3 regions of the Bacillus sp. VA13 genome follow, and region 3 is predicted to be linked to each of the others. Evidence: predicted binding sites of a transcription regulator. Region 3 holds the regulator's gene; each other region holds the start of a gene.
The links. The regulator Rex, encoded in region 3, represses fermentation and respiration genes when NADH is low (regulators of the CRP and FNR family bind a similar motif). The targets are predictions, from matches to a motif close to TTGTGAAATATTTCACAA.
Positions count from the first base shown of each region.

Region 1 (5,233 bases), on a different contig from region 3:
TGTGTTTTCTTTTTCGGTTTTCCCGGCTGTGAAGCGAAGGTATGTAACACCATCCCCGCTATAATAATGAATAAACCGGCAAATGATAAAAGAGATGGGAAAACGCCTGACAGCAGAACAATTTCACCAAGCAGCGCGAAAATCACTTCACCGGATTGAGTTGCTTCAACGGCTGCGAGTTTTTGCGGATTGTCTCTTACCATATCAGTGGCCCAGAAAAATAAAACGGTCGCAATGATGCCTGAGCTGACGGCCACGATAAAGGATTGAACGGTTTGCCCTGCTGTCGGAAGGCCGTCTGACCACCAGCCGTAAGCTGCTACTATAAGCCAGAATGGAAGGCTTGCCAAGGTCATCCCCAGCACACGCTGAAATGTATCAAGCCGGCCCCCGTATTCTTCGAGCATTCTCCGGTTTCCTAGCGGATAAGCAAAAGCCGCAATGACAACCGGCAGCACACTGAAAAGCAGCATCTTCCCAGAAAGCGATTCTGCATGCTGAAGCTGTATCAGTGCCGCTCCGATCAGGATGATCACGGAAGTGCCAAGTGAAACAAGGGGAATCTTTTGCCGAACGAGCTGCGGCCCGTCCGGCATGTCTTTTTTGACATAGAAAAATGGAGATAACAGAACACCGGCTACAATTGTGATTTGCCAGGTCCCGGCTACGAGCCAACCTGGACCGTATGCAGCTGCAAATGTGATCGGCGCGTAAAAAAGCACGAAGCCGACAAAGCTCCATTTAATCCAAAAGAACGGCTTTTTCCGCATCTCTTGTAAGAGAGGGGCGAATGTCCCTCTCATGATGACTATCAAACATAAAAACGGAACCATAAAAATAAAGCGCAGCGAAGAGCTCCAAAGCCAGCTGCCTCCGGATAACTCCATCGCTCTGTTTAAAATAAAGGTAACGGCGAAAAAGAGTGAAGCCAATATTCCGATAACGATTGCTTTCATGATATCCCTCATTCTGGCATTATTTTTTTATACTATACTATTCGATATCGCACAGATCAATGGAGTCGTGAGAAAATAAGCATGTTTTGCGAACCGCTAAGTGTGGAAGACAAAAAATGGAGGTGAGATTGTTGGAAGCAAGGACACAGACGTACTTCTTTCAGGATGACGGCAGGATTCCGAATCACCCTGATTTTCCGCTTGTTGTGTATCAAAACGCACTCAAGGACACCGGTCAGGCAGAGCGGATCGTCAACCGGCATGGCTGGTCTAACAGCTGGTCAGGGAGTGTTTTTCCATACCATCATTATCACAGCAATACGCATGAAGTCCTGATTGCAGTTAGGGGAGAGGCTGTGATTCAATTTGGGGGAGAAAAAGGGGCCGCCATTCCTTTCAAATCCGGCGACGCAGTCGTGATTCCAGCTGGAGTCGGCCATAAAAAGCTAAGCTCAAGCGCCGATTTTACCGTCGTTGGCGCCTATCCGGGAGGCGTTCATTATGATATGAAGACGGGAGAGCCGAATGAATGGGAGGAAGCGATGAAACAGATCAAGCAGGTGTCATTGCCGGCGAAAGATCCGATCACAGGAAAAAGAGAACCTCTATTGGGAATATGGGTAAAGTGAAGGGGAGAAAATTGCTGGATTGTCAATAACTAGTGTCGCAGAAATGTTATGACATGGGCTCCATATAAATTAATTTCATAATCGAAGCAATTCACGTTCAAATTTTGTTCAAAAAGTGTTATCATATAGAAGGTAATTGAATTGGAGTTTTTTGTGTTTGCTATTTTCAGAGAGAGTAAAGGATTTTTGACTTATTCAATTGTTTATTTTTGAGATAAAAATAATACTGAATATGGCAAGATGAAAAACTGGGTAGTAAACATTTATTTTTGTAAATGATTGTGCATGAATTCACAATCCTTATTCTTATGCTTTCATGCATGAGACCAGGGAGAGGCACTACCCTTTCCAAAAAAATCTGCAAACTGCTTATAGTAAAGGAGAATTGGATATGCCAGAAACAATCGATCAAACAAATGCGTCTGTCAGCCAAAGCCAGCAAGATCTTATTGATCAGCTGTTAAAGCCGGAAGTTCAAGAATCACTGACCGTTTTAGTTGACCAGCTTCCGAAGCTGACTGAGTTAGTGAATATTTTAACGAAGTCTTATGATTTCGCTCAGTCTGTAGCAACTGACGAAGTGCTAAAAAGCGACACTGTCGGTGCTATCACTGAAATTCTTGAGCCTGTAAAAGAAACAGCGAAAGAAGTAGCTGCGACTGCAATCGAAGCGAAAGACCGCGCGGATGCAAGCAACGAAACGATTGGTCTTTTCGGCCTGTTGCGCATGCTGAAAGATCCTCAAGCTCAAAAGCTGTTCCGTTTTGCTAACAGCTACCTTGAAGTCATGAACGAACGCGAAAACCAAAAATAATCTCAGATTCAAATTGATATAAAGGACGGAGGATATACGATGTCAAAACATATTGTCATTCTAGGCGCTGGTTATGGCGGAGTTCTTTCTGCTCTAACAGTTCGCAAACATTACACAAAAGAACAAGCACGCGTGACTGTGGTAAACAAATACCCAACTCACCAAATCATTACGGAATTACACCGTCTTGCAGCAGGCAACGTGTCTGAAAAAGCGGTTGCAATGCCATTAGAAAAACTTTTTAAAGGCAAAGACATTGATCTTAAAATCGCGGAAGTAAGCTCTTTCTCTGTTGATAAAAAAGAAGTTGCGCTTGCTGACGGTTCTACATTATCTTACGATGCGCTTGTTGTAGGTCTTGGTTCTGTAACAGCTTACTTCGGCATCCCAGGTCTTGAAGAAAACAGCATGGTATTGAAATCTGCTGCTGATGCGAACAAAGTCTTCCAACATGTTGAAGATCGTGTGCGCGAGTACTCTCAAACGAAAAACGAAGCTGATGCAACAATCCTTATCGGCGGAGGCGGCTTAACAGGTGTTGAGCTTGTCGGTGAGCTTGCTGATATCATGCCGAACCTTGCGAAAAAATACGGCGTAGACCATAAAGAAATCAAATTGAAACTGGTTGAAGCAGGTCCGAAAATCCTTCCTGTTCTTCCGGATGATCTTATCGAACGTGCGACTGCAAGCCTTGAAAAACGCGGCGTTGAGTTCTTAACAGGTCTTCCTGTTACAAATGTAGAAGGAAACGTGATTGATCTGAAAGACGGATCTAAAGTTGTTGCCAACACATTTGTTTGGACTGGCGGCGTACAAGGTAACCCGTTAGTCGGTGAATCAGGTCTTGAAGTGAATCGCGGACGCGCGACAGTAAATGACTTCCTGCAATCTACATCTCATGAAGATGTATTTGTTGCCGGTGACAGCGCAGTTTACTTCGCTCCAGACGGCCGTCCATACCCGCCAACTGCACAAATCGCATGGCAAATGGGTGAGCTGATCGGTTACAACCTATTCGCTTACTTAGAAGGCAAAACGCTTGAAACATTCAAGCCAGTAAACTCTGGTACACTTGCAAGCCTCGGACGCAAAGACGCGGTTGCCATCATTGGTGCTAATTCTACACCGCTTAAAGGTCTTCCTGCTTCCTTGATGAAAGAAGCAAGTAACGTACGCTACTTAACACACATTAAAGGACTTTTCAGCCTGGCTTACTAATCCTTTTTGTGGACTCGGGCATTGCCAAAAGCGTTCCTGTCGGAATGCTTTCCGGCAATGTCTTTTTTTTGTTTTTCTGCTAACGTTAACATTTCATTTTCAAAAAAGAGATTGATCCTAGAGGAATATAAAGGTAAAATAAAATTAAATCAAAATGTTAACGTTAACATTTTGAAATAGAATGAAAGACGGTGAGGACATGGAACCCTTTATGGGCGAGAATTTTTTGCTGAAAAATGAAACCGCTGTCAGCCTCTATCACAATTATGCGAAAGACATGCCGATTATTGATTACCACTGCCACTTAAGCCCGAAAGAAATCTATGAAAATAAGACATTTCAAAACATCACGGAAGCTTGGCTGTATGGAGACCATTACAAATGGCGCATCATGAGAGCCAATGGGATTGAAGAGACATACATTACCGGCGAAGCAGCAGATGAGAAGAAATTTATGGCTTGGGCGAAAACCGTGCCGATGGCGATTGGCAATCCGCTCTACAATTGGACTCACTTAGAACTGCAGCGTTTTTTTGGCATTTATGAGATTTTAAATGAGCAATCCGCGCCGGCTATATGGAAACGGACGAATGAACTGCTTCAAGGAGAAGGCTTCGGGGCAAGGGATTTAATCGTAAAATCAAATGTAAAGGTCGTTTGCACAACTGATGATCCTGTCGATTCTCTTGAATACCATCTATTATTAAAAGAAGACAAAGATTTTCCTGTCAGCGTGCTGCCTGGATTTCGGCCGGATAAGGGACTTGAGATCAATCGTGAAGGCTTTCCTGATTGGGTGCAGGCACTTGAAGATGCCACAGCCATATCGATTACAACCTACGATGAATTTCTAAAGGCACTGGAAAAACGGGTGCGATTCTTCCACTCAGCCGGCGGCAGAGTGTCTGATCACGCGATAGATTCGATGGTATTTGCCGAAACGACAAAAGAGGAAGCGGGACGGATTTTTTCTGACAGATTACAAGGAACAGAGGTTTCTTATGAAGATGAGAAGAAATTTAAGACGTATACGCTTCAGTTTCTTTGCGGTTTGTATGCGGAGCTCGATTGGGCGATGCAGTTTCATATCAACGCTTTAAGAAACACGAATACAAAAATGATGAAGAGACTTGGACCTGATACAGGCTATGATTCTATGAATGATGAAGAAATTGCTAAGCCTTTATACAAGCTGCTGAACTCAGTCGAGATGAAGAACAAGCTGCCGAAAACGATTTTATATTCACTTAATCCAAACGATAACTATGTCATCGCCAGCATGATCAACAGTTTTCAGGACGGTGTTACCCCGGGAAAAATACAATTCGGTACAGCATGGTGGTTTAACGATACAAAAGACGGGATGCTCGAGCAAATGAAAGCGTTGTCAAATGTCGGGCTTTTCAGCCGCTTTATCGGCATGCTCACCGATTCCAGAAGTTTTCTTTCCTATACGCGCCACGAATATTTCAGGCGGATCGTCTGCAATTTGATCGGGGAATGGGTGGAAAACGGCGAAGTGCCGCATGATATGGAGCTTCTGGGAAGCATTGTTCAGGGAATTTGCTATGACAATGCGAAACACTACTTTCAATTTCAAGAAGAGAAAGCAAACG
Region 1 covers NZ_JBVQPP010000003.1:285,960-291,192, reverse strand. Annotated here, with positions in the region: gene AC0C66_RS13410 (DMT family transporter) at 1-956, opposite strand, end outside; gene AC0C66_RS13405 (cupin domain-containing protein) at 1,088-1,585, shown strand; gene AC0C66_RS13400 (DUF1641 domain-containing protein) at 1,977-2,399, shown strand; gene AC0C66_RS13395 (NAD(P)/FAD-dependent oxidoreductase) at 2,439-3,617, shown strand; gene uxaC (glucuronate isomerase) at 3,817-5,233, shown strand, end outside.
Region 1: AC0C66_RS13400 (DUF1641 domain-containing protein) is a predicted target of Rex. The motif match lies at 1,865-1,882, and genes of this name have one in related genera.

Region 2 (5,233 bases), on a different contig from region 3:
TGTGTTCCGTGGTCAGTTGCTCCGCCTCTCGGATCACCTGTTGGTGTTTCTTTTGGATCGTAATCATTGTCTACAAAATCGTATCCTTTATATTGTCCGAAGTTTTTCTTCAGATCAGGGTGATTGTATTCAACCCCGGTATCAATAATGGCCACCTTGACGCCTTTTCCTGTGTAGCCTAAATCCCATGCATCGTTTGCTCCGATATACGGAGCGCTGTCATCCATTTGCGGAGATACGGCGTCCTCGGAGATCGTGACGTCTTTATCCTTTATATTGTCTGTTTTGTATGTGACGTTCGGGTATACTGCCTTAACGTCTTTTACCGCGAGAAGTTTTGGAATCTCATTAGCTGGGAGCTTCATAGAAAAGCCTGAGAATACCTGCTCATATTCCCGGTTAACTTTCCCGTTTTTCACCGCTTTGAGGGCTTTGTTTTTTGCTGTGGTGCGAGCGGTTTTTAGCTTGCTTTTCGTTTGGCTTTCTCCCGCTTCCTTCGCCTCTGCCAAGGATTTTTCTTTTAATTCCACGATAACGGTTGTTTTTTTGCTTGTTGTCGTGTCGATATCACCGAATACCTCGGCTTTTTCCAGGTCAGCCGACGTTTTTGAAGAAGCCGGAGCTGCCTGTACTCCTGTCATACCTGTGGATAACGCAAAAAATACAACAAAACTTAGAAGCAGAAAGCGAATGATCCCCTTTTTCAATGTGTTTCCCCCTTTGTGTTTAGAAAAAATGTTATAGATCTAGTATATATTTCTTGAAAATTCAAAAATATCCTTGTGTCATTTGGACCATTTATTGGATTTTGTTTGTGTATAAGGAAGGAGTTATACACAGAACCCTGTGTATAAGTGAATAAACCTGTGTATATATATAGTTGGGAATATATGTTCTTATACAAAATATAGATAGGGTTTGTGGACATGTGGATATCTATTGTGATTAAGTTGTTCTTATCTTTGGGATAACTTGTGTATAAAGTTTTTAAAGCAGTTCTCCAATTTTCATTTCATTTCTTTCAGCTTTCAACAAAACTTCTAAAAACTAGTTGGTTTTTTCACTCATATTGTGACAAAGAATTCTCTTTCCGCAGTCTATTATAGAGTCATGAGTTTTGCTAGAGCCGCTAGTTTGCGAGAAAAGAAATCGGCCGTCTTTTCTCGTGGGCTGCGGCTGAGAAAACGGGCTGCTAAAAGGCTGCCTGCCAAAAAGAAGCGGAGGGATGTTTTTCTATGAAACGTTTGCTTGTATCTTTACGGGTGTGGATGGTCTTTTTGATGAACTGGGTGACGCCGGACAGAAAAACTGCGGCTGCCGCAGTCTATTCGGCTCAGCGTACATACCAAAGAAAAGCGGCGGTGCAGGCCGCGGGACTTGTTTCGTTTTATGAGTGGCGGATGGCTGTGAATGAGGAAGAAAAGCAGAAAGCGAAAGCCGCCGCGCTTTATAAAAGAAGATGTTTGCAAGCCTTCAAGGAATCGCCAAAGCAGGAGAGAGCTGGCCCGCATCTTTACATGGCGGTCAAAAGGAGGTAAAATCCCAGTCAAAAGCTAATTGGCGGGAGAGATAGCCTCTTGAAAATCTATAAAGTACTAAACAACAATGCGGCTTTAATAAAAGAGGATGATCAGGAAAAAATCGTGATGGGGCCAGGGATCGCTTTTCAAAAAAAGAAAAATGACCTCATCCCTATGAATAAAGTGGAAAAGATCTTTGTCGTGCACGACGAGAATGAAAAGTTTAAACAAATTCTGCAAACGCTGCCGGAGGAGCATATTGAAATAGCTGAGGATATCATCAGCCATGCGGAAGGGGAGCTCGTGGCGCCGCTGAGCGACCACATTCATATCGCGCTTTCTGACCATTTGTCCTTTGCGATCGAAAGGATTCAAAATGGGCTGCTTGTGCAGAATAAATTGCTGCATGAGATAAAAGCGCTCTATAAAAAAGAATACGAGATCGGCCTGTGGGCGATCGGACATGTAAAAGAGACATTGGGCGTGTCTCTTCCTGAAGATGAAGCGGGTTATATTGCCCTTCACATCCATACGGCGAAAATGGATGCGGAGAGCATGTATTCAGCGCTGAAGCATACGACCATGATCAAAGAAATGATAGAGAAAATAGAACAATACTTTAATCGAAAGGTGGATGAAAACAGCATTTCCTATCAACGCCTTGTCACGCATTTGCGATACGCGGTCAGCCGGTTGGAATCAAATGAAGCGCTCCATCGTATGGACGAGGAGATGCTTTATTTCATCCAAAAAAAGTATTCATTTGCCTATCAATGTGCGCTGGAGCTGGCGGAGTTTTTGAAAAGTGAATATCAATTACATTTGCCGGAGTCCGAGGCCGGCTATATCACGCTGCATGTCCAGCGTCTTCAAGATCTCTCGGAATAACCGCTTTGACTTGCAGGGAGTGATCTCTGGAAGTTTTTTTATTTATCGGGATTGAGCGTGTAGTACATCCAGCCCATCATTACCATTCCCGCAGTCAGATTGCCAAGCGTAACGGGAATTAAGTTTCTGACTGCTCCCATTACTGTCACTGTATCAGGGTGCTCGATCAAAAGTGAGATGGCGAATGTGCACATATTGGCAATGCTGTGTTCAAAGCCGGAAATAAAGAAGCAGAAAACGAAAAGCATCATGGCAAACAGCTTTGCTCCTTCCCCTTTGAGAGACATCGGAATGAAAAAGGCGAGGCACACAAGCCAATTGCACAGCATTCCTCTGAAAAACAGTTCGGAAGCGGGCGGCTCCATTTTGTGCTCTGCCAGATGAATCAAAAAGGAATGAACAGAAGCCTCCTCAAAAAGTCCTGTCGCGCTGATCAGAATGGCAAATAGAATGGCGCCGATCAAATTGCCGGCATAGCTTGACATCCATAGGTACAGAGTGTCGCGCCAGCGGATTTTTTTTCGGAGCGCGGTATATGTGAAATAAAAGGTGTTGCCGGTAAATAAATCTCCGCCCCCGTAAGCAATCAGCAGAATAGCGGCCCCGAATGTGACGGCGGCTGCCGGAAAAGCAAACGGAGAATCCGCCATAGAGAAATAGCTGCCTGTTTTGCTTGCGGCTGTAATGCCGAATCCGATAAACATGCTGGCCAAAATGGATCTGAGCACATAACGGATTTTGCTAGAAACAAATATGTTTTGTTTGTTCAAAGCGTACTGTTCAACCTTTTGCAATGCTTGAGTTTCCATTGTCTTTTTCCCGCTTTCTCTGATGGTTGAGCATAGTATAACATGATATTGTGAAATGTTTCACAAGTAATTTTTACGAATTTTTGTCTAAATGTTTTATCAAACTTTTTAACTAAAAAAATAGTTGACGAAAACGCTGTCATGATTTATGATGAAAGCGTATTCTCAATCTAAATAAGCGGGATTGTGACTGGTAAAGCAGGCAAGACCTAAAATTTGCGTAAATGAAAAAGGATCGCTGTGTCCTTTATTCGTTGGCGAATTTTAGGTCTTTTTTGTTTAAATAAAAGGGGGAGAAACAGATGGATTACAAAGAGACTGCCAAACGCCTCATTGAACTTCTCGGGGGGAAAGATAACATTATCAGCGCGGCTCATTGTGCAACAAGACTGCGTTTAGTGATGAAAGATGAATCAAAGATAGATCAAGCACAAGTAGAAGAGCTTGATGGCGTAAAAGGCGCTTTCAGCAGCTCTGGCCAGTACCAGATCATTTTCGGAACAGGCCTTGTCAATAAGGTGTACGATGCTTTTTCTAAGGAAGCCGATACTGAGCGTGAAGAACACGTAAATCACCAGGATGCAGCAAAAGAAAAACTGAATCCCGCTGCGAGATTTGCGAAAACGCTTTCTAATATTTTCGTTCCAATCATCCCGGCTATTGTGGCCAGCGGCCTATTAATGGGATTACTGGGTATGATCAATGCGTTTCATTGGATGAGCAAGGATTCTGCACTGCTGCAGCTGCTCGATATGTTCTCAAGTGCGGCATTTATTTTCTTGCCGATTTTAATCGGGGTCAGTGCTTCAAAAGAGTTTGGCAGCAACCCTTACTTGGGAGCGGTCATCGGGGGTATCATGATTCATCCGACGCTTTTGAATCCATGGGGTTTGGCGGAAGCAACACCTGATTATATGCATCTTTTCGGATTTGATATCGCGCTTCTCGGCTACCAGGGAACTGTTATCCCTGTCCTGTTGGCGGTTTATGTGATGAGCAAGGTAGAGAAATGGACAAGAAAAGTGGTTCCGCATGCGGTAGATTTGCTTGTTACACCTTTTGTTACAGTGATTGTCACCGGGTTTGTCGCTTTTATCGCGATTGGTCCTTTGGGCAGAGCACTTGGCTCCGGCATTACGGTTGCTTTAACTTATGTATATGACCATGCCGGTTTTGTTGCGGGTCTGATTTTCGGGGGCACGTATTCACTCATCGTTTTGACAGGTGTTCATCACAGCTTCCATGCGATTGAGGCAGGGCTTATTGCAGATATAGGCAAAAACTACTTGCTGCCGATCTGGTCAATGGCGAATGTCGCACAGGGCGGGGCGGGCCTTGCCGTTTTCTTTATGGCGAAAAAGGCAAAGACAAAAGAAATCGCGCTTCCGGCTGCATTTTCCGCTTTTCTCGGCATTACTGAGCCAGTCATATTCGGAGTCAATCTTCGCTACCGAAAACCGTTTATCGCCGCGATGATTGGAGGGGCATTGGGCGGTGCATATGTCGTCTTTACACATGTTGCTGCAAACGCTTACGGGTTAACGGGTATTCCGATGATCGCTATTGCGGCGCCGTTTGGCTTTGGCAACTTGATCAACTATCTAATTGGAATGGCGATTGCGGCAGTGTCAGCGTTCATTGCAGCGTTTATCATGAAAATTAATGAGGATGAGGGGAGAAAAAAATGACAGCACATGATCAGGAGCTTCGTCGCCGGGCTTATGAAGAAGTGGAGAAAAATGAACCTATTGCTAATAGCGATCCGCACCGCCAGCATTTTCACATTATGCCGCCGGTTGGGCTGCTGAATGACCCGAATGGCGTGATATTTTGGAAGGGCAGCTATCATGTGTTTTTCCAGTGGCAGCCGTTTCAGACGGGGCACGGCGCGAAATTCTGGGGACATTATACGAGTCAGGATGTTGTGAATTGGAAGCGGGAAGAGATTGCGCTCGCTCCGAGTGATTGGTTCGATAAAAACGGCTGCTACTCGGGCAGCGCTGTCACGAAAGACGA
Region 2 covers NZ_JBVQPP010000002.1:332,154-337,386, forward strand. Annotated here, with positions in the region: gene vpr (serine protease Vpr) at 1-707, opposite strand, end outside; gene AC0C66_RS09875 (hypothetical protein) at 1,236-1,538, shown strand; gene sacT (sac operon transcriptional antiterminator SacT) at 1,578-2,408, shown strand; gene AC0C66_RS09885 (formate/nitrite transporter family protein) at 2,447-3,217, opposite strand; gene scrA (PTS system sucrose transporter subunit IIBC) at 3,520-4,905, shown strand; gene sacA (sucrose-6-phosphate hydrolase) at 4,902-5,233, shown strand, end outside.
Region 2: AC0C66_RS09885 (formate/nitrite transporter family protein) is a predicted target of Rex. The motif match lies at 3,266-3,283, and genes of this name have one in related genera.

Region 3 (5,233 bases):
ATAGTAGCCGACACTGACATTCGAGCCGTATGAGATTGTTCCTTGATCTGGCTTTAGGGTGTCCATTAATGTTTTCAGCAATGTCGATTTACCGATTCCGTTAGGGCCGACAAGAGCGGCGCTTTCTCCTCTTGTGAGCATGAACGACACTTCTGTTAAAAGCGGCGGCTGGTTTTCATAGCTGATTGTGAGATCCTGAACGCGCAGGACTTCATTTCCGCTCTGTTTTGTAATATCAAAATGAAAGTTTGCGGATTTTTCATCGCCGAGCGGTTTTGACATGACTTCCATTCGCTCCAGCTGCTTTCGGCGGCTTTGCGCTCTTTTTGTGGTAGAAGCTCTCGCAAGATTTCGGTCTACGAAGTCTTGAAGCTTTGCGATTTCATCCTGCTGCTTTTCATACACTTTAAGATCTTTTTCATACTGCGCGGCTTTTTGGTCGAGATAAGCGCTGTAGTTGCCGTGATATTTTTTGCTTTCAGCTCTTGATACCTCGTATACTTGGTTTACTACTTTGTCCAAAAAGTAGCGGTCATGCGAAACGATGAGAATGGCGCCTGAATAGCCTTGCAAATAATGTTCAAGCCAGGTTAGCGTATCAATATCGAGATGGTTTGTCGGCTCATCGAGAATGAGCAAATCAGGCTGTGTTAACAGAAGCTTACCAAGGGCCAGCCTTGTTTTCTGCCCCCCGCTGAGGCTTTGCACCTGTGTTGAATCGTCAAAATGGCTGAAACCAAGTCCGTGAAGCACAGATCTGACATCCGCTTCATATTGATAGCCGCCTTTATCTTTGAATTCCTGCTGAAGCCGGTCATAGGTTTTCATGATGCTTTCCAATTCACCAGGATCAGCTGCCGCCATTTTTTCTTCGATAGCCCGCATTTCCTTTTCCATTGCTTTTAAGTGGTCAAAAACAGTCAGCAGTTCTTCTTTTATGGTAAGCTTAGAATCCAAGCCCGTATGCTGGGCAAGATATCCCATTGTAATATCTTTCGGTTTAATGAGTTCGCCCTTTTCATACGAAAGCTGGCCTGCGATAATTTTAAGCAGCGTGGATTTTCCCGCGCCATTTCTTCCTACAATGGCGACGCGATCACGATTTCTGACTTCCAGCTTTATATTGTTTAAAATAGTATCAGCACCAAATGATTTGGATAGCTGATTAACTTGTAAGATCATCATATTATTTCACCTCTGCTATAATAAGTTAAGTGTAGCTTATGAACTAGAAGTCAGCAAACAATACATTGGCTGAATAAGACATAGAGAAGAAAATAGTGTATGATCTGTTTAAGGAGAGTTTTAATATGAATGGATTTTCTCATTTTAATGAACAGGGCAGAGCCCAGATGGTGGACATCAGCGAAAAATCTTCGACTGTCCGTACTGCGGCGGCTGTTTCAAGCGTACACATGAAAAATGAAGTGTACGAGAAAATACAAAGTCATGATATCGGCAAAGGAGATGTACTGGCTGTTGCGCAGGTGGCAGGCATTATGGCCGCAAAGCAAACGTCGAATATCATTCCGATGTGCCATCCGCTTTCACTGAGCGGGGTAGATATATCGTTTGACTGGAAAATAAAAGAAGCAGAAGTTATACTTCATATAAAAGCACAGGTCAAAACGAAAGGGAGTACAGGTGTGGAAATGGAAGCGCTCACTTCTGCATCGGTGTGCGCTCTTACCGTTTACGATATGTGCAAGGCCCTTGATAAGGGAATGGTCATCGGCCCTACTTTCTTGCTGGAGAAGACAGGCGGGAAAAACGGTGACTTTAAAAGAGAACTATCCGAGTATAATGTGGAGGACCAAAAATGAATAAGGATCAATCAAAAATTCCGCAGGCGACGGCAAAACGGCTGCCGCTTTACTATCGCTTTTTAAAGAATCTGCATGCGTCAGGAAAACAGCGTGTATCATCCGCTGAACTCAGTGATGCCGTAAAGGTTGATTCTGCCACGATTCGCAGGGATTTTTCCTATTTTGGAGCTCTTGGCAAAAAAGGATATGGATATAATGTGGATTATTTGCTGTCATTTTTCCGAAAAACGCTTGATCAGGATGAGATGACAGACGTCATCTTGATTGGTGTGGGGAACTTGGGAACAGCATTTCTTCACTATAATTTCACAAAAAATAATAACACAAAAATTTCTATGGCTTTTGATATAAATGAGAGTAAAATAGGAACTGAGGTAGGCGGCGTGCCTGTCTATAACCTTGACGACCTTGAACAACACGTAAAAAATGAATCAGTTGCCATTCTTACAGTGCCAGCAGTTGCCGCTCAATCCATTACAGACAGATTGGTTGCGTTAGGAATCAAGGGAATCCTTAATTTTACGCCGGCCCGTTTGAATGTGCCGGAACACATTCGAATTCATCATTTAGATTTAGCTGTAGAGCTTCAGTCACTGGTTTATTTCTTGAAGCATTATTCAGTTTTAGAGGAAATCGAATAGAGGGAAAGGAGGAGCCCAAATATGCCGATCGGTCCTGGAAGTCTTGCTGTTATCGCAATCGTTGCTCTGATCATCTTCGGTCCCAAAAAGCTGCCTGAACTGGGGAAAGCTGCTGGAGACACACTTCGTGAATTCAAAAATGCTACTAAAGGATTAACGAGTGATGACGAGGAAAAAAAGAAAGAAGATCAGTAAGTTAGGATGACACGAATGAAAGTGAATCAAATGTCGCTGCTGGAACATATTGCTGAGCTTCGAAAACGATTGCTGGTTGTGGCACTGGCATTTGTCGTTTTCTTTATCGCAGGATTTTTTTTAGCGAAGCCCATGATTGTTTATTTGCAAAAAACGGATGAAGCGAAGGAGCTTACGCTTAATGCGTTTAATCTGACAGACCCGCTTTTTGTGTTTATGCAATTCGCGTTTATCATCGGGATTGTCCTAACCTCGCCGATTATTCTTTATCAGCTTTGGGCTTTTGTGAGTCCAGGCCTCTATGAGAAAGAGCGCAAAGTAACGCTCAGCTACATTCCGATCTCTATTTTGCTGTTTTTAGCGGGCTTATCTTTTTCATATTATATTTTATTTCCTTTTGTTGTTGATTTTATGAAGCGGATCTCTCAGGATTTGAATGTCAATCAGGTGATCGGAATTAATGAATATTTTCATTTTCTTTTGCAGCTGACGATTCCGTTTGGACTGCTGTTCCAAATGCCGGTCATCCTCATGTTTTTGACCAGGCTTGGAATTGTGACACCGATGTTCTTAGCGAAAATCAGAAAGTATGCGTATTTTACGCTGCTTGTGATCGCTGCCCTGATTACTCCGCCTGAGCTTTTGTCTCATATGATGGTTACTGTTCCGCTGTTGATTTTATATGAAATCAGTATTCTTATATCGAAGGCTGCCTATCGGAAAGCGCAGAAAAGCAGTGCTGCCGATCAGGACGTGTCTTCCGGACAATAATAAAAAATCCATTTCTCATGAGAGAAATGGATTTTCTTTATTTCTGGTTCTTTTTAATTTTAAATGAAAAGGCGAACATCTTAAAAGAAATGCTGATGTTGTAAGCGGCGAACACCATCAGCAGGATGGAGTAAAATGACCACATGCTGCCTGGCGAGCTTGCGGCAAGATAAGTAAAGATGCACCCTACGGCAAAGTAGATCATTCCCCAAACTACCGGGTTTCTCATAAAAATAATCCTCCAATAATCAATTGCATTTGTGTGCTCTGCTGTTCAAGGTAGTTCTGAACAGGCTCAAGCTGCATGATGACGACAAATGTATTCATCATGACATGGGCGAAAATCGGCACCCATATCCGTTTTGTTCTCGCATATAAAAATGCAAAGGTAAAGCCCATTGCTGTATAAAGAAGAAGATGCTTCAAATCAGCGTGAACAATACCGAAAATAACCGAGCTGATCAGTCCGGCAAAGAAGAAATTCGTTTTTTCGTACAGTGTGCCGAAAATGATTTTTCTGAAGATGATTTCTTCTAATATAGGCCCGACGACAGAAGAAACCATAATCATGAGCGGGACTGCCTGAATGACATCCAGAATAGCTTGTGTATTTTCTGATTCTCTTCCGATGCCGAATACATAATATTCAATAGAGCCTGCTATTCCTTGAGAGAAAAGGGCAATGAAAAAACCGGCTATCGCCCAAAGGATAGAAAGTCCGACGGAGTCTTTCCGGCCGTTTCGAAGCGTTGTTTTCGGGACAGTTCGTAGAATAAGCAGAACGACTACGAGACAGGCGATAAAGCTGATAACGGACCATAATCCTTGTGCATGCAGCATATTCTCCTTGGTAGGCTGTCCTCCGGCATAACCGAATTTAAATAACAAGGGAATCCCGATTAATGCGGAAAACTGCATGATGATATATGTCAAAATAATAAACCAATACTGTTTTCTCAAATGGTATGTACTCCTTTGTTAAATGGGTTTCGTTCATCTACAGCTATTGTAACATAATCGGAACGGGGGTGAAAAAGCTAAGGGATAAGGGAGCTGAAAAGAATCATGTAAGCGTGAAAAAATTTTTATCTTATCACTTGAAATTGGAAGGGAGATTCTTTATTATAAGAATTGTGTTAGCACTCTTTAGTGTCGAGTGCTAAAATTACATATTCATACTATTGAGGAGGTTATTACATTGTTAAAGCCATTAGGTGATCGCGTTGTCATTGAACTCGTAGAATCTGAAGAAAAAACTGCCAGCGGAATTGTGTTGCCGGATTCTGCAAAAGAAAAACCGCAAGAAGGCAAAATCGTGGCAGCTGGTTCAGGTCGCGTGTTAGAAAGCGGAGAGCGCGTTGCTTTAGAAGTAAAAGAGGGCGACCGCATTATCTTCTCAAAATACGCAGGTACTGAAGTGAAATACGAAGGTACTGAATACTTAATCTTACGTGAAAGCGACATTTTAGCTGTTATCGGCTAATTCTTAAATAAACAATACTTAAAACATTTGAGGAGGTCTTGTAAACATGGCAAAAGAAATTAAGTTTAGTGAAGAAGCTCGCCGCGCAATGCTTCGCGGTGTCGATGCACTTGCTGATGCTGTAAAAGTAACTTTAGGACCAAAAGGACGCAACGTGGTTCTAGAGAAAAAATTCGGTTCTCCGTTAATCACAAATGACGGTGTAACAATCGCTAAAGAAATCGAACTTGAAGACGCGTTTGAAAACATGGGTGCTAAGCTTGTTGCTGAAGTAGCCAGCAAAACAAACGATGTTGCCGGTGACGGTACAACAACTG
Region 3 covers NZ_JBVQPP010000006.1:291,733-296,965, reverse strand. Annotated here, with positions in the region: gene AC0C66_RS20585 (ABC-F family ATP-binding cassette domain-containing protein) at 1-1,185, opposite strand, end outside; gene moaC (cyclic pyranopterin monophosphate synthase MoaC) at 1,311-1,823, shown strand; gene AC0C66_RS20575 (redox-sensing transcriptional repressor Rex) at 1,820-2,467, shown strand; gene tatAY (sec-independent protein translocase protein TatAY) at 2,489-2,662, shown strand; gene tatC (twin-arginine translocase subunit TatC) at 2,669-3,433, shown strand; gene AC0C66_RS20560 (YdiK family protein) at 3,471-3,662, opposite strand; gene AC0C66_RS20555 (CPBP family intramembrane glutamic endopeptidase) at 3,659-4,393, opposite strand; gene groES (co-chaperone GroES) at 4,632-4,916, shown strand; gene groL (chaperonin GroEL) at 4,963-5,233, shown strand, end outside.